4 regions of the Plantactinospora solaniradicis genome follow, and region 1 is predicted to be linked to each of the others. Evidence: predicted binding sites of a transcription regulator. Region 1 holds the regulator's gene; each other region holds the start of a gene.
What was found. The regulator HrcA, encoded in region 1, represses chaperone genes, less so after heat shock. The targets are predictions, from matches to a motif close to GGTTNGCACNCTCNNNNNGAGNGTGCNAACC.

Region 1 (4,284 bases):
CCGGGACCGCCCCGGCCGAGGTCAACGTGCCGAGTTCGGTTGGCGACACACCACCCTCGGGGCCGACCACCAGGACGATCCCGCCGGTCGTCGGCAGGTCCACTGTGGCGAGCCGGAGGTCCGCCTCCTCGTGCAGGACGAAACCGGCCGCCGCCTCGGTGATCCGCCGGGCGACCAGCCGGGTCGACTCGTCCGGTGCCGCCGGAGTTCCGGACACCACCGGCAACCAGGCCCGGCGAGCCTGCTTCGCCGCCTCCCGGGCGGTCGCCACCCACCGCTCGCGGGCCCGGACACCCCGCTCCCCGCGCCACTGCGCGACCGACCGCTCGGCCGCCCAGGGCACGATCTCGTCCGCTCCGACCTCGGTCATCGCCTGTACGGCCAACTCGGCCCGATCGCCCTTGGCGATGCCCTGTGCGACGACGAGCCTCGGGTCGGGCGGAGCGACGTACCGCCGGGCGGTGACGGTGGCCGTCAGGGTGCCCCGGCCGACGGCGGTGACGACGGCGCTGGCCGTGCCGCCGCGCCCGTCGGCGAGCAGCAGCTCCTCACCGGTACGCAGTCGTTGTACGGTCGCGGCGTGGTGCCCTTCCGGGCCGTCGAGGGTGACGACGTCATCGGACGGTAGCGACTCGACCAGGAACAACGGCGCACTCACGGCGAGCAGGTTAGCTCACCGGGAGTTCCGTGGCCGGGAAGTGGCCCGACACCGGAGCGGCCCGCCGGCCGGACCGGTTGTCCGGTCGCGGTCGGCGGGCCGTCCACCGGCTGTGCTCAGGCGTGGCCGTTGAAGGCGTCGCGCATCCGGGAGAAGAAGCCGCCCTGCTTGCTCAGCTCGGCGACCTCCTCGCCCCGGGTCTTGGCGAACTCCCGCAGCATCCGCTCCTGGTCGGCGTCGAGCTTGGTGGGCGTCCGGACGTCGAGGTGGACGTAGAGGTCGCCCCGGCCGGTGCCACGCAGGTGCGGAACGCCACGGGCCCGCAGCCGCAGCGTCGAGCCCGGCTGGGTCCCCGGCTTGACGTCGACCGGCTCGTCGCTGTCCAGGGTCTTGATGGTCAGCCGGGTGCCCAACGCCGCCGCGGTCATCGGAACGGTCACCCGGCAGTGCAGGTCGTCGCCCTTGCGGGAGTAGACGTCGTGCGGTCGCTCGTGGATCTCCACGTACAGGTCGCCGGCGGTACCGCCACCGGGGCCGACCTCACCCTGCTGGGCCAGCCGGATCCGCATGCCGTCCTCGACCCCGGCCGGGATCTTGACGGTGAGCGAACGCCGGGTCCGCACCCGGCCGTCGCCGGCACAGGTGGGGCAGGGGTGCGGGATGACCGTGCCGTAGCCCTGGCAGACGGTGCACGGCCGGGACGAGACGACCTGGCCGAGGAAGGTGCGCTGCACCGACTGCACCTCGCCCCGCCCGCCGCACGCCTCGCAGGTGGCGAGGTGGGTGCCCGCCGCCGTACCGGCTCCGGAGCAGGTGGTGCAGAGCACGGCGGTGTCCACCGCGATCGGCGCCTCGACCCCGAACGCCGTCTCCGGCAGGTCCAGTTCGAGCCGCAGGATGGCGTCGGCACCGGGCCGGGTACGCGGCCGTGGTCCCCGGGCGCCACCGGCGGCACCGAAGAACGCGTCCATGATGTCCTGGAAGCCCACGAACGGCCCCCCGGCACCACCCGGGCCCGCGCCGGGGCCGCCGCCCGGAGCGAGCGGGTCCCCACCAAGATCGACAATCTGCCGCTTCTGGTCGTCGGAGAGGACCTCGTACGCGGCGTTGATGTCCTTGAACTTCTCGTGTGCCTCCGGATCCGGATTCACGTCCGGGTGGTACTGCCGCGCCAACTTCCGGTAGGCACGCTTGATCTCGTCGTCGGAGGCGTCCCGGCTGACGCCGAGAATCCCGTAGTAGTCCTTGGCCACTGCGTTCCGTGTCCTCATGTCTGTCTCGCGTTACCGTCCGCCGGTCGTCTCAGGGTGGGTTTGGTGGTCAGTTCTGCGCCAGCACGTCGCCGACGTAGCGTGCCACGGCCCGCACCGTGGCGATGGTGCCTGGGTAGTCCATCCGGGTCGGACCCAACACGCCGAGACCCCCGACGATGGTCGTCCCCGGACCGTATCCGGTGCTGACCACCGAGGTGGCCCGGAGATTGTCTATCTCGTTCTCGTCGCCGATCCGGACCTGGAGTGTGTTCGGTTCGACCTCACCGATCAGCTTGAGCAGGATGACCTCCTCCTCCAGCGCTTCGAGGATCGGTCGCAGCGAACCCTGGAAGTCGAGCAGTCCCCCTCGGGCCAGGTTGGCGGTGCCGGCCAGGGCGATCCGCTCCTCGTGCCGCTCGACCAGCGTCTCCATCAGCACGGTGGCGAGGGTGGTCATCGCCGGACACAGGCCCGGCGCCACCTCGTCGATCAGCGCCTGGACCAGCGGCGGGGTCTCGGCCAGCTTCTGGCCGCCGAGCCGCTCGTTCACCAGCCGGCGCAGGTCCGTCACGTCGTCGGCGGTGATCGGCGCGGGCAGTTCGACCAGGCGCTGCTCCACCCGGCCGGTGTCGGCGATCATGACCAGCATCAGCCGGGTCGTGGAGATCGGCACGAGTTCGAGGTGCCGCACCGAGGATCGGGCCAGGCTCGGGTACTGCACGACGGCCACCTGCCGGGTCAGCTGGGCGAGCAGCCGGACCGTACGGTGCACCACGTCGTCGAGGTCGACCGCGCCGATCATGAAGCGCTCGATCGCCCGGCGCTCGGCCGGCGTGAGCGGCTTGACCCGGGAGAGCCGGTCCACGAAGAGCCGGTAGCCACGGTCGGTGGGCACCCGGCCGGCACTGGTGTGCGGCTGCCGGATGTAGCCCTCCTCCTCCAGCACGGCCATGTCGTTGCGGACGGTGGCCGGGGAGACCCCGAGCTGGTGGCGCTCGACCAGCGCCTTGCTGCCGACCGGCTCCTGGGTGGCGACGTAGTCCTCCACGATCGCGCGCAGCACGTCGAGCTTGCGGTCGTCGAGACCCATCCTCACCTCCCTGCGACGTCCCGGCCCCGGCACCGATACGACCGGGGCGGCCACGACGGTCGGGCCACGGTTTCCCTGGCACTCGACTGTAGCGAGTGCCAGTCTACGACCAAGGTGCACCGGACGCGATGATCGTTTGGAAGGGCTGCCTGAGCCCGGACAACAGGCTTGCCCGGACACCCTACCCCGGCAGACCTAACAGGTACGGTCGGCTATTGTCCAGATCCGACCGTGAGCGTGGCTGGCGTCACTTGATCCGGGCACCTACCGTGACCCCCATGACTGAACCACCTCGCCCTCCCGGAGACTACGGCCCGGGTGGTCCGCCACACGACCCGTACTCGCCGGGCGCTCCCCCGCCGACCTCCGGCGGCGGCGCATATCCCCCGCCGACCTCCGGCGGCGGCGCGTACCCCCCGCCGACCTCGGGCGGCGGCGCGTACCCGCCGCAGGGCGGCTATCCCCCGCAGGGCGGCTACCCCCAGGGTGGCTATCCCCCGCCGGGCGGTTACCCCCAGGGTGGCTATCCACAGGGTGGTTACCCGCCACCGGGCGGCCAGTACGGCGCCCCGGCCGGCTACGCCACCAACGACGAGAAGACCTGGGCCCTGATCGCCCACTTCGGCGGGATCGTCGTGGGCTTCATCGCCCCGCTGGTCGCGATGCTGGCGAAGGGGAACGAGTCGCCGACCGTCCGGGCGCACGCCGTCGAGGCGCTCAACTTCCAGATCACCTGGGGCATCGCCTCGATCGTCGCGGTCATCATCGCGATGTGCTCGCTCGGGATCCTGTTCTTCCTGCCGTTGATCACCTGGCTCGTGGTGCTCATCTTCTCGATCATGGCCGGCATGAAGGCCAACGAGGGTGTGCTGTACCACTATCCGATGACGATCCGCATGGTCAAGTAACCCCGCGCACCCGTACGAACCTCGAAGTGGCCCGTGCCGGCTCCGGCACGGGCCACCGCCGACTTCAAGGGGGCGGGGGCAGTCAGGGCAGCAGGTCCCGGACGACGGCGTCGGCGAGCAGTCGCCCCCGCAGGGTGAGGACGGCGCGGCCCGAGTCGTACTCCGTCCCGGCCAGCAGGCCGGCGTCGCGGGCACCGGCCGCACCCGCCCGACCCGCGTCGTCCAGGGCCGCCAACGGCAGGCCGGAGGCCAACCGCAGCCGCAGCATCACGTCCTCGACCCGGCGGTCCGCCGCCGACAGCAGCTCCCGGGCCTGGCCGGGGGACGTCCCCGCCGCGAGCCGGGCCGCGTACGTCGCCGGATGCTTGACGTTCC
Region 2 (4,284 bases), on a different contig from region 1:
ACGGACCGGGTGGCCTGCTCCAGCCCGGCCCGGGTGAAGAACATCCCGGCGGCGTCCGGGCCGAACTTGGCCACCGCGCGACGCCGCAGTTCGGTCTGGGTGAGCGCGGCGGCGGCCAGCCCGGCGGGTACCCCGGCCGAACGCAGCGCGGCGGCCGCGGCCAGCGGGTCGCCGCCGGCCACCGCGCCGGCCGCGGTCAGCGCGGTCATCCCCGCCGGGGTACGCAGCGCGGCGAGCTGGTCGGAGTCCACCGCTGCATTGTGCCCAGCGGGACCCCCGGCAGGCGTGTCGGGATGGCACTCTCCCTGACGGAGCGCCGGTCGCCGGCATCACCTGCGGTCAGCGCTTCCGATCATGCCGCGGCCCAGTTCGCACCGCTCACCGCGACTGAGCGCCGGTCCGTTCGGCGTAGTAGCGGATCTTGTCTTCAAGGTGGGCGTACTGCCTGCCCAGGAGCCGCATCTGTTCCTCGACCCGGACGGCGTGTTGCCGCAGGAGCGCGAGGCGTTCGGGTTCGCTGTCGGCACCAGCACGACAGAGTTCCGCGTAGGTCGCCATCTGGGCTATCGGCATGCCGGTATCACGCAGACAGCGCAGGACGCCGAGCCAACCGAGATCATCGTCGGTGAAGACACGTTGGCCGCCGCTGGTGCGCTCGATGTCGGCAAGCAGACCGATTTTTTCGTAGTAGCGCAGGGTGTCCAGGCTGAAGCCACTGCGCCGGGCCGTCTCCGCCGGCGTATAGACGCTCATTGACGAAAGATACCCTTGACCTGGAGTGCACTCCAGTTCCTAACGTCGAGGTCGTGCAGACGATCGAATTGGGCAGGACCGGCGTCCAGGTGAGCCACCTGGCGCTCGGAGCCATGCAGATGGGCAACGCGACCGACGAGAAGGACTCGATCCGGATCCTGGACCGCTACCGCGAGGTGGGCGGCTCCTTCATCGACACCGCGGACTGCTACGAGTGGTGGGCCGTACCCGGCAGCCGGGGTGGGCACAGCGAAGAACTGCTCGGCCGCTGGCTGACCGGCAAACGCGACGAGATCTTTCTGGCCACCAAGGGCAGCGCGGTGCCGAAGTTCGACCCGGCGCTCTGGGCCGACGATGGCACCGCGAACTGGCAGCTGGCCCGCAGGACCTTCGCCGGTGCGGGTGCCGACACTCTGCGGCACGCGCTGGACGGCAGTCTGAAGCGGCTCGGCACCGATCACATCGACCTGTACTACGTCCACGTCGATGACCGGGCCACGCCGCTGGCGGAGACCCTCGAGGCCCTGGCCGGGTTCGTGCGGGCCGGCAAGGTGCGGTTCATCGGCTGGTCGAACGTCCGGACGTGGCGGCTGGAGCGGATACGCGGGCTCTGCGAACGCAACGGCTGGCCGCTGCCGGTGGCAATCCAGCAGCAGCACTCCTACCTGCGGCCGAAGCCGTCCGCGAACAGCATGTCGATCGTGGGCCACGAGCAGCTGGACTACCTACGGGAACACGAGGACCAGACGCTGGTGGCGTACTCGCCGATCCTCAAGGGCATCTACGACGACGAACGTAAGCGCAACGGGCACTGGGCGATGGAGTCGTACGCCGGGACCGACTCGGACGTGCGCCTCGCCGCTGTGGCCGAGGTGGCCGACGAGGTGGGCGTCACGCCGAACCAGCTGGTGCTGGCCTGGCTGATGCATCAGACGCCGCGGACGGTCCCGCTGATCGGTCCGCGCACCCTGAAGCAGTTCGAGGACTCGCTGCCGGCCCTTGACGTGAAGCTCTCGCAGGAGCAGCTCGACCGCCTGGATGCGGCCGGAGCGTGAGCGGTCGACCGGCTGGTGAGCACGAGTCCAACTTTCGGGGCTCCGCGGGCCGGGTTGACCTGGAGATCTTGTGAACACGCCGGTAGGAGGGTTGGCACTCTCCTTGACGGAGTGCTAGCCGTCGGCATAACCTGCGGTTAGCACTCTCAGACCGAGGGTGCCAGCTTTCGGGCTCATGTCCGGGAGCTGAACGCCAGGCGGACCGGCACCCGCGACGACGGCCCCGCCCGGTGGCATGTGGCAGATTGACGCTGGCCGGCTCGCCGGCCGGTAACGAAACCAGTACCCCAGGAGGGTATGCCCGTGACTACCGCGACCAAGGTTGCGATCAAGCCGCTCGAGGACCGGATCCTGGTCCAGGCGAATGAGGCTGAGACGACCACGGCGTCGGGCATCGTGATTCCCGACACCGCCAAGGAGAAGCCGCAGGAGGGCACTGTCCTCGCTGTCGGCCCCGGCCGTTTCGACGACGACGGCAACCGGATCCCGGTTGACGTGAAGGTCGGCGACACGGTCCTCTACTCGAAGTACGGCGGCACCGAGGTCAAGTACGCCGGCGAGGAGTACCTGGTGCTCTCCGCCCGCGACGTCCTCGCTGTCATCGAGAAGTGATCTGACTGATTCAGTGACGCTGCCCCGGACCGGCCCTGCCGGGCCGGGGCAGCGCTGCGTGAAGGGACCCTGTAACAGATGGCGAAGATTCTGAGTTTCTCGGATGACGCCCGGCACCTGCTGGAGCACGGTGTCAACACGCTCGCGGACACGGTCAAGGTCACTCTCGGCCCACGCGGGCGCAACGTCGTCCTGGACAAGAAGTTCGGTGCACCGACGATCACCAACGATGGTGTGACCATCGCCAAGGAGATCGAACTCACCAACCCGTACGAGAACCTTGGCGCGCAGTTGGTCAAGGAGGTGGCGACGAAGACCAACGACGTCGCCGGCGACGGGACCACCACCGCCACCGTGCTCGCCCAGGCGATGGTCCGGGAAGGTCTGCGCAACGTCGCGGCCGGTGCCGGTCCGGCCGGGCTCAAGCGGGGCATCGACGCGGCCGCCGAGAAGATCTCCGCGGCGCTGCTGGAGAAGGCCGTCGAGGTGGGCAGCCGCGAGTCGGTCGCACACGTCGCGACGATCTCCGCGCAGGACGCCACCATCGGTGACCTGATCGCCGAGGCGATGGAGCGGGTCGGCCGCGACGGTGTGATCACCGTCGAGGAGGGCTCGACCCTGGCCACCGAGCTGGAGGTCACCGAGGGCCTTCAGTTCGACAAGGGCTTCATCTCGCCGAACTTCGTCACGGACACCGAGGCGCAGGAGGCGGTGCTCGACGACCCGTACATCCTGATCACCACCCAGAAGATCTCCTCGATCGAGGAGCTGCTGCCGCTGCTGGAGAAGGTTCTCCAGACGGGGAAGTCGCTGCTGATCATCGCCGAGGACGTGGAGGGGCAGGCGCTCTCCACCCTGGTGGTCAACTCGATCCGCAAGACCGTCAAGGTCTGCGCGGTGAAGGCGCCCGGCTTCGGCGACCGCCGCAAGGCGATGCTCCAGGACATGGCGATCATCACCGGCGGCGAGGTCGTCGCTCCGGAGCTCGGCTACAAGCTCGACTCGGTCGGCCTGGAGGTGCTGGGCAGCGCCCGGCGCGTGGTGGTCGACAAGGACAACACGACCGTCATCGACGGCCGGGGCCGGGACAACGAGGTCACGGAGCGGGTCACCCAGATCCGCAAGGAGATCGAGGCGTCGGACTCGGACTGGGACCGGGAGAAGCTGGCGGAGCGGCTGGCGAAGCTCTCCGGCGGCATCGCGGTGATCAAGGCGGGCGCGGCGACCGAGGTCGAGATGAAGGAGCGCAAGCACCGCATCGAGGACGCGATCGCCGCCACCAAGGCCGCGGTCGAGGAGGGCACCGTTCCCGGTGGTGGCGCCGCGCTGGCGCAGATCGCCTCGGTGCTCGACGACGGCCTCGGCTTCACCGGCGACGAGAAGGTGGGTGTCTCGATCGTCCGTAAGTCGCTGGTCGAGCCGCTGCGCTGGATCGCGCAGAACGCCGGACACGACGGCTACGTGGTCGTGCAGAAGGTCGTCGACGGCAAGTGGGGCACCGGCCTCGACGCCGCCGTCGGCGAGTACCGCGACCTGGTCAAGGCCGGCATCATCGACCCGGTGAAGGTGACCCGCAACGCGGTCACCAACGCCGCCTCGATCGCCGGTCTGCTGCTGACCACCGAGAGCCTGGTCGTGGAGAAGCCGGAGAAGGCCGAGCCGGCCGCCGCCGGTGGTGGCCACGGTCACGGCCACGGGCACCAGCACGGTCCCGGCTTCTGACCCACCCGGTCCCGGCGCCTAGCCGGGACCGCCTGGTCAAAGCGAGATCCGCGTGAGCAGCTAAGTTCCGGCTCACGCGGATCTTCGTGTTCCCGGCCCGGGTTCCGCGCCCTGAGCGCGGTCCTGAAGGTGATTACGAAGC
Region 3 (4,284 bases), on a different contig from region 1:
TTCCGTACGGTGTGAGAGTCCGGCAGACCCGCACCGACGCGGCCGGCGCCTTCCGGATCCCCGAGGTGCCGCCCCGGACGTACGTGCTGAGGTTCGCGCTGCCCGGCGGCCTGGTCCAGTTCCATCCGGCCGTACCCGCGCTCGACTCGGCGGCGCAGATCGCCGTGGTCGCCGGTGCGGAGACGACGATCCACGAGTCGGTGATGCCGCACGGCACGCTCGGCGGACACGTCAGCACCGACGCGGGCGACCCCGCGCCCGGTGCCCGGATCGAGTTGCACCGGATCACCGGCGGCGGCCCGCTCGTCACCGTGCTGGCCGACCAGGCCGGCAACTACCTGATCAACTATCCACCGACCGACCAACTCCGGGTCGCCGTGGCCGCCGCCCAACGCGGCGCCACGAACCAGTGGGCGCACCGGCGCCGCAGCTACACCGAGGCCGACCCGGTCACCATCACGCCCGGTCGGCACAGCACCGTGGACGAGCGGCTGTTCCCGTCCGGCGTCGTCACCGGACGGTTCACCCGGGACGGCGCACCGGTGCCAAACGTCGTCGTCTACGCCACCTCCCAGGCCAGCACCGCGGAGTCGGTCTCCAACTGGACCGACGCCGACGGCGTCTTCCGGCTGCGGCCCTACCCGGGCTCGTACAGGCTCAGGTTCGTCGTACCGGCCGGCACCGGGCTGGACCAGTGGCTCGGCGGGGCCGAGTCGGAGAGCGCGACCCGACCGGTGCAGGTCGGTGTCGGCTCCGAGGTGGTCCTGCACGAACAACAGCTGTCTACCGGGCTGGTCAGCGGGCGGCTCACCGACGCCACGGGTCAGCCTTCGGTCCGCAGTGCCGTGATCGTCTACGACACCTCGCGGGGTCGGCAGTTCCAGGCGACCACCGCCGACGACGGCACCTGGTTCAAGACCGTCTGGCCCGGCACGTACTCGGTGCGGTACGAGACCGGCACCCAGGTGCAGTGGGCGACCGGCAAGCAGTCGCCGGAGACGGCGGATCCGGTCGTGGTGGCCGCCGACACCAGGACGGTCGTCGACGACGTCCTGCTCCTGTCGGATTGACGTCGGCGACTACGTAAACCCGGTATCGCCGTCACCCGACGGCGGTAACAGGCGGCGTCGGACGTCGAGGCGCTGCCGGACGACTTCTGGGTGTGTTGACCCGCGTTCCGAGCGCCGGGATCGAGGAGTTCGATCCCGGCGCCGGACGGTTACGGCTTGTCGGCGATGAGTACCTCGGTGGTCAGGAACAGCGCGGCGATCGAGGCGGCGTTCTGCAACGCCGAACGAGTCACCTTGGCCGGTTCGACGATGCCGGCCTTGATCATGTCGACGTACTCGCCCGTGGCGGCATCGAGGCCGTGGCCGGGAGGGAGTGAGCTGACCTTCTCCGCCACCACGGCGCCCTCGAGACCGGCGTTGTCGGCGATCTGCTTGAGCGGCGCGGTCAGCGCGAGTCGCACGATGTTCGCACCGGTGGCCTCGTCATCGGCGAGGTCGAGCTTGTCGAAGGCCGTGACGGCGGCGTTGGCCAGTGCCACGCCACCCCCGGGCAGGAGGCCCTCTTCGATGGCGGCCCGGGCGTTGCGGACGGCGTCCTCGATCCGGTGCTTGCGCTCCTTGAGTTCCACCTCGGTCGCCGCGCCGACCTTGATCACCGCGATGCCACCGGCCAGCTTGGCCAGCCGCTCCTGGAGCTTCTCCCGGTCGTAGTCGGAGTCGCTCCGGTCGATCTCGGTACGGAGTTGGGCGACCCGGCCGGCGATCTGCTCCGCGCCACCGGCACCGTCGACGATGGTCGTCTCGTCCTTGGTGGCGACCACCCGACGGGCCCGGCCGAGCATGTCGAGGGTGACGTTCTCCAGCGTGAGGCCCACCGCGGCGCTGACCACCTGGGCGTCGGTGAGGACGGCGAGGTCGGCCAGCATGGCCGTACGGCGGTCGCCGAAGCCGGGTGCCTTGACGGCCAGCGAGGTGAACGTGCCACGGACCTTGTTGACGATCAGGGTGGCGAGGGCCTCGGCCTCGATGTCCTCGGCGATGATGACCAGCGGCTTGCCGGCCTCGATGACCTTCTCCAGGATCGGGAGCAGGTCGGTCAGGTTCGAGATCCTGTTCTCGACGAGCAGGATGTACGGGTCGTCGAGAACCGCTTCCAGCCGTTCGGTGTCGGTGGCGAAGTAGGGCGAGATGTAGCCCTTGTCGAACCGCATCCCCTCGGTGAGCTCAAGTTCCAGACCGAAGGTGTTGCTCTCCTCGACGGTGACGACACCTTCCTTGCCGACCTTGTCCATCGCCTCCGCGATGAGTTCACCGACGCCGGAGTCGGCGGCGGAGATGGACGCCGTGGCCGCGATCTGCTCCCTGGTCTCGACATCCTGGGCCTGGTTGCGCAGCGCCTCGGTCACTGCGGCCACGGCCTGCTCGATGCCGCGCTTGAGCGCGATCGGGTTCGCCCCGGCGGCGACGTTGCGCAGCCCCTGGTGTACCAGGGCCTGGGCCAGGACCGTGGCCGTGGTGGTGCCGTCGCCGGCCACGTCGTCGGTCTTCTTGGCGACTTCCTTGACCAGTTCGGCGCCGAGCTTCTCGTACGGGTCGTCGAGTTCGATCTCCTTGGCGATGCTGACACCGTCGTTGGTGATCGTGGGCACGCCCCACTTGCTGTCCAGCACGACGTTGCGGCCCTTCGGGCCGAGCGTCACCTTCACCGTGTCGGCGAGGACGTTCATGCCACGTTCGAGCCCGCGACGGGCGTCTTCCCCGAATACGATCAATTTGGCCATCTGCGTCGTCCTCTACTCGTCGTGCCGGAGTCCGGCACTGGTCGGACCGACCTGCGATGACGTACGCGTACGCCCCACCAGAGGGCTCATCCCATTCGGCTGGCACTCGCGAGTGGCGAGTGCTAACTACGGTGTAGCACCCGCCGCCGGAGAGTGCAAGAACACGAAGATCATCTTCCGTCCCGGCCCAGGACAGGACGACCGCCAGCAACGTGTCCCACAACGGCACACTCGGCGCGGGCGCCAGCACGAGCTTCGGCTTCCTCGGGGCCTGGAACGGCACCAACAGCTCCCCACCCTGACCTGTACCGCATCCTGACGACCCGAACCGGATCCGGGCTCGGCCCGCCACACGAGTCGATCATCTGGTGGCGGCGCCCCATATCCTGAAAGGAGGCCGTCGGGGAGATCGGAGGCCACCGTGCCGTCCGACTCGGTCTGCAGCTACTGCAAGGCGGAGGCGGGCCCACCCGACCAGTGGCGGTACGTGACGCTCTGGCGTGAGTGGCCGCACGACCGGCAGCGGATCCCGATCCCGCGCTGCGCGCGCTGGCGGTGTTGTGGCCGCTCTTCCTGGCCGGACGGGGAACCTGGCGCCACGTCTACATCGTGCGGCACTCGAACGCGGCGGACCTGCTGCGCGACGGATGGCGGTGGTCCGAGCAGCCGAGGCACGAGTGACGGGTGATGGCACGCGAGCCCTCACTCGATGGCGGGGACAGCGCTGGGCGGTGAGAGCAGCGGCCCTTGCCAGCCTTCTCGCGGCTCGTCCTCGTCGCGCCGGGGCGGCGGCAGGGCACCATCCGACCACATCGCCGCGCTGCGGTCGACCGCCAGCAGGAACCGGTCCGGGGTGTTGACGATCCCGACCAGTTCCCGGGCGACGGCCGCCGCCAGACCACCCAGCATCGGATCCCTGATCCGGGAACGGCAGACGAGCAGCCCGATCTCGACCCATTCACGGCTGGTCAACCGGACCTTCCGCCATCGCGTGCCACGCCCGGCCTGCCGCGCCGCCTCCCCCAGCCGCCGGTACTGCTCCGCCAACTCGTCCCCCGTCCCGGCCAGCACCTGGACCGACCACCACCAGGATTCGGCCAGTCGGGCGATGTCCACCGGACGCGGGGAGATCTCGGCCAGCAGCAGCTCGTTCTGACCGGTGGCCACCGCGACGTCGACCGCCCCGTCGTCGAGCGCGATGCGGGTCAGCAGCGCCGCGGCGACCGGGATCGCATGCGGCAGGTCCTCGCCGTACTCCCTGGCCGGCATCTCGTCGAGTTGGGCCCGCGCGCCGGCAAGGTCACCGAGTACGTAGTGCAGGGTGGCCCGGAACTCCCGCGAGGCCAGCTCGGGCCTGCCCGCGGCGTCCTCCGCCTCGATCAGCTCGTCACAGGCCGCCAGCAACCGGTCCGGCGCGGCGCCCTGCCGTACCAGCTCCGAGATCTTCCGACGCTTGGCCGTCACCGCCGGGGCGTTCGGGACCTCCGGTGCCG
Region 4 (4,284 bases), on a different contig from region 1:
TCGCGGCTCGACTACGGTGACGCCGCTCAGCGGGCTGAAATGGACGAGATCAAGGACGTATCCCGCGACGAGCCCATCGAGTTGGTCGACGCCCCGATACAGATCCGAGAACCGTTCACCACCGCCGAAAAGCGGCGCAACCAGCGACGCATGCCGACGTGACGGCATGAAGAAGGGGCGGACCGCTCGCGCGGCCCGCCCCTTCCAGACGTGACGACTGGACTCAGAAGTCCATGTCCCCGCCGCCCGGCGCAGCCGCCGGGGCCGGGTTCTTCTCCGGCTTGTCCGCCACCACAGCTTCGGTGGTCAGGAACAGGGCCGCGATCGACGACGCGTTCTGCAGCGCCGAACGGGTCACCTTGGCCGGGTCGATGATGCCGGCCTTGAGCAGGTCGACGTACTCACCGTTGGCCGCGTTGAGGCCGTGGCCGGCGTCCAGGTTGCGGACCTTCTCGACCACGACGCCGCCCTCGAGGCCGGCGTTGACGGCGATCTGCCGCAGCGGGGCGTCCAGCGCGATCTTGACGATCTGCGCGCCGGTCGCCTCGTCACCGGTGAGGTCCAGCTTGTCGAAGGCGGTCTTGCCGGCCTGAACCAGCGCGACACCACCACCGGGGACAATGCCCTCCTCGACGGCGGCCTTCGCGTTACGCACCGCGTCCTCGATGCGGTGCTTGCGCTCCTTCAGCTCGACCTCGGTGGCCGCGCCGACCTTGATCACCGCAACACCGCCGGCCAGCTTGGCCAGGCGCTCCTGCAGCTTCTCGCGGTCGTAGTCGGAGTCGCTCTTCTCGATCTCGGCGCGGATCTGGTTGACCCGACCGTTGATCTGGTCGGCGTCGCCGGCACCGTCGACGATGGTGGTCTCGTCCTTGGTCACCACGACCTTGCGGGCGCGGCCCAGCAGGTCGAGGCCGGCGGCGTCGAGCTTGAGGCCGACCTCTTCGCTGATCGGCTGGCCACCGGTGAGGATGGCGATGTCGCCCAGCATGGCCTTGCGGCGGTCACCGAAGCCCGGAGCCTTGACGGCGACGGACTTGAAGGTGCCACGGACCTTGTTGACCACCAGGGTCGCCAGGGCCTCGCCCTCGACGTCCTCGGCGATGATGGCCAGCGGCTTGCCCGACTGCATGACCTTCTCGAGGATCGGCAGCAGGTCCTTGACCGACGCGATCTTGCTGTTCACGATCAGGATGTACGGGTCGTCGAGGACGGCCTCCATCCGGTCGGGGTCGGTCATGAAGTACCCCGAGATGTAACCCTTGTCGAAGCGCATACCCTCGGTCAGCTCCAGCTCGAGCCCGAAGGTGTTGCTCTCCTCGACGGTGATGACGCCTTCCTTGCCGACCTTGTCCATCGCCTCGGCGATGATCTCGCCGACGGTGTTGTCACCGGCGGAGATGGAGGCGGTGGAGGCGATCTGCTCCTTGGTCTCGACGTCCTTCGCGAGCTTGCTCAGCTCCTCAGAAACGCTCGTGACCGCAGCCTCGATGCCCCGCTTCAGGGCCATCGGGTTCGCACCGGCCGCGACGTTGCGCAGGCCTTCGCGGACCAGCGCCTGGGCCAGGACGGTCGCCGTCGTCGTGCCGTCGCCGGCCACGTCGTCGGTCTTCTTCGCGACCTCCTTGACCAGCTCAGCGCCGATCTTCTCGTACGGGTCCTCGAGCTCGATCTCCTTGGCGATGCTCACACCATCGTTGGTGATGGTGGGAGCGCCCCACTTCTTCTCGAGCACGACGTTGCGGCCCTTCGGGCCCAGCGTCACCTTTACGGCGTCGGCGAGGGTGTTCATGCCCCGCTCGAGGCCGCGGCGCGCCTCCTCGTCGAACGCGATCATCTTGGCCATACGGCGTTGTCCTCCTGGACACTCACGGCCGCCCGGGGCCTTGCCGACCCCGAACCTGCCGCCTGATTACGCACCTTCGGACGTCACTACGGCACTCGCGGACGGGGCCTCCCGGGCACCCGAAGGCGCCTGATCGACTCCGTCGCGTTGTGCGACAGTGACGTCCGCCGGCCGGGCCGGACAGCCCGCGACGACCGGCCATGTGCCGCCGGCCTGTCTCCCAAGCCCGCGACCGTGGCCCTACCGCCCCGACCTTTGGCACTCGCAGCGCGCGAGTGCCAATCACTTGTTTAGCACTCTCCCCTGCCGAGTGCAAGCCGCTCGGGAGCCGTCAGAAGAGTTCGGCGGCCAGTCGCGCCGTGTTCACCGGCGCCTCCTGACCCCGCTGCTCGGTGTATGTGAGCAGGATCCCGATAACCTGCGCGAGCTGGAACGGCAGGCCCAGCACGGCGCCGACCAGAGTGATCACGACGTACCCGACGGAGAAGCCCACCGCTTCCCCCGGCGTGGCCCCGATCCCGAGCGCGAGCATGCCGAGGTTCTCCAGGACGGCCACCACGAGGGTGCCGCCGACCACCACACCCACGACGATCGCGACCCGGCCGAGGACCATGCCGAACCGGGCATGGACCATCTGGAACGAACGCCCGATGGGATTACGCCGCTCGAAGAGGTAGATCGGACCGACGAGGCTCAGCGCCAGCCCGAGGTAGAGACCGGGCAGGAAGCAGGCACAGACGCCGGCCGTGATGATCAATCCCGAGACCAGGTACCAGCCCCAGAGCCCCAGCGCCCGGCGCAGCCCGTACCGGAAGGCGGGGCCGAGGGACGCCGGCTCGCCGGAGGCGTGCCGGATGATCACCCACGCGGCGGCCGCCCAGCCCAGGCTCTGCACCAGGCCGGCGACCAGGGCGACGGCGAGGACGACCCCGAGGAGGACGAGGAACTCTCCCACGAACGCTCCGAGCGCTCCCGGCGCCGGCTCGCCGGTTGGCCCCACGACCGGCGGCTCCGGCTGGAAGGGCACCATCAGCAGGGTCATGACCGCCAGCGGCAACACCTGGGTGATCAGCACGATCGACAACAGCTGTTGCCAACTCCGCCGTGCCACCGTCCAGCACCGTTCCCACCATCCGCCGATCCCCGCACCCGGCGGCGGAACGAGCGGGTCGCCCGGATCCGGGTAACCCGGCGGAGGCCAGTAGCCGGGGCCAACCGCCGCCACCGGGCCCGGGTAGGTGGGCTGACCGGGATAGGCGGGCTGGCCCGGATAGGTGGGCTGGCCCGGATAGGTGGGCTGGCCCGGATAGGCGGGCTGATCCGGGTGGACGAGTTGCCCCGGGTAGACCGGCTGGCCGGGGTACCCGGGCTGCCCTGGGTAGACCGGCAGACTCTGATAGGCGGGCTGGGCCGGGTGGTCCGGAACGGGTGGCTCACCCGGCACGGTCGGGTCACCGGATTGGACCGGAGGATTCGGCTCGGTCGGTTCCGGTTGCTCGCCGGGGCGACCCCCTGAACCGGCATCGGACCCGGGGTGGCCAGGTGGCGTTGACTCGACCACGAACTCTCCTCAGGCAGGAGCGGGAAGGGGACAGCTCCCGATCTTGCAGCCCGGTGGGACGACGAGGACAGCCGCCGATCGGTCGAGGACTGCACTCTCGGCACACCAGGAGAGGACCCGGTCGAGCGGGAGTAACGAACTCCAAGCCCGTGTCGGGCCGGTGAGACGCCGACGATCAGGCGATGAGGCGAACCTTTTCCGCCTGCGGGCCCTTCTGACCCTGAGCGATCTCGAACTCGACGCGCTGACCGTCGTCAAGCGCCTTGTAGCCGTCCATCTCGATCGCGGAGAAGTGGACGAAGACGTCCTGTCCACCATCGACCGCGATGAAGCCGTAGCCCTTTTCGCTGTTGAACCACTTCACGGTGCCCTGCGCCACGGTGCACTTCCTTACTCCGGTCGCGCCGGAGCTGACAGAGCCCCGGCGTCGACGTACGCCTGCCGGGGCCGCCGACCCGTTTTCACCGCACCGCCAAGCGATTGAGGGATCGAACGAATCAAGCGGCCGAACCCGCACGGTACACCAAGGCCGGGCGGCTGCGCACTAGGCTAAAACGGTCATGAGGCCGACAACCGGGCGCCCGATTCCGCGCCGGCTCCTATTGGCGACCGTCGCTGCGCAGCCCACCGACGGCCGATCGGAACCGGAATAGGCCCGGTTACCCGGCGGAACGGGTCGGCGTACGGCGTGCGACCATGGCGAACGTGCCGGCACCTATCCCGCAGACCGCCGCCAATCCCGCGTTCGGTCGGCCCCCCGGCCCGTCTCGGGCGAACCCACCGAGCCCGACGGCACCGGACCCGACATCGCCGAATCCGGCCGACGGAGCCGACGGAGCCGACGGAGCCGACGGATCGAATGGATCGAATGGATCGG

Region 2: groES (co-chaperone GroES) is a predicted target of HrcA. The motif match lies at 1,944-1,974, and genes of this name have one in related genera.
Region 3: groL (chaperonin GroEL) is a predicted target of HrcA. The motif match lies at 2,889-2,919, and genes of this name have one in related genera.
Region 4: groL (chaperonin GroEL) is a predicted target of HrcA. The motif match lies at 2,100-2,130, and genes of this name have one in related genera.

What each region holds. Positions count from the first base shown of each region.
Region 1 covers NZ_JBHSPR010000053.1:184,631-188,914, forward strand. The annotation lists gene ACFP2T_RS37370 (16S rRNA (uracil(1498)-N(3))-methyltransferase) at 1-658, opposite strand, end outside; gene dnaJ (molecular chaperone DnaJ) at 775-1,911, opposite strand; gene hrcA (heat-inducible transcriptional repressor HrcA) at 1,979-3,001, opposite strand; gene ACFP2T_RS37385 (DUF4870 domain-containing protein) at 3,280-3,909, shown strand; gene hemW (radical SAM family heme chaperone HemW) at 3,992-4,284, opposite strand, start outside.
Region 2 covers NZ_JBHSPR010000020.1:268,694-272,977, reverse strand. The annotation lists gene ACFP2T_RS25570 (THUMP-like domain-containing protein) at 1-251, opposite strand, end outside; gene ACFP2T_RS25565 (MerR family transcriptional regulator) at 379-753, opposite strand; gene ACFP2T_RS25560 (aldo/keto reductase) at 807-1,808, shown strand; gene groES (co-chaperone GroES) at 2,106-2,420, shown strand; gene groL (chaperonin GroEL) at 2,499-4,142, shown strand.
Region 3 covers NZ_JBHSPR010000060.1:410,531-414,814, reverse strand. The annotation lists gene ACFP2T_RS41520 (hypothetical protein) at 1-1,070, shown strand, start outside; gene groL (chaperonin GroEL) at 1,220-2,791, opposite strand; gene ACFP2T_RS41510 (hypothetical protein) at 3,004-3,093, shown strand; gene ACFP2T_RS41505 (hypothetical protein) at 3,296-3,472, shown strand; gene ACFP2T_RS41500 (NACHT domain-containing protein) at 3,494-4,284, opposite strand, start outside.
Region 4 covers NZ_JBHSPR010000001.1:819,067-823,350, forward strand. The annotation lists gene ACFP2T_RS03790 (hypothetical protein) at 1-162, shown strand, start outside; gene groL (chaperonin GroEL) at 224-1,846, opposite strand; gene ACFP2T_RS03800 (hypothetical protein) at 2,178-3,290, opposite strand; gene ACFP2T_RS03805 (cold-shock protein) at 3,583-3,786, opposite strand.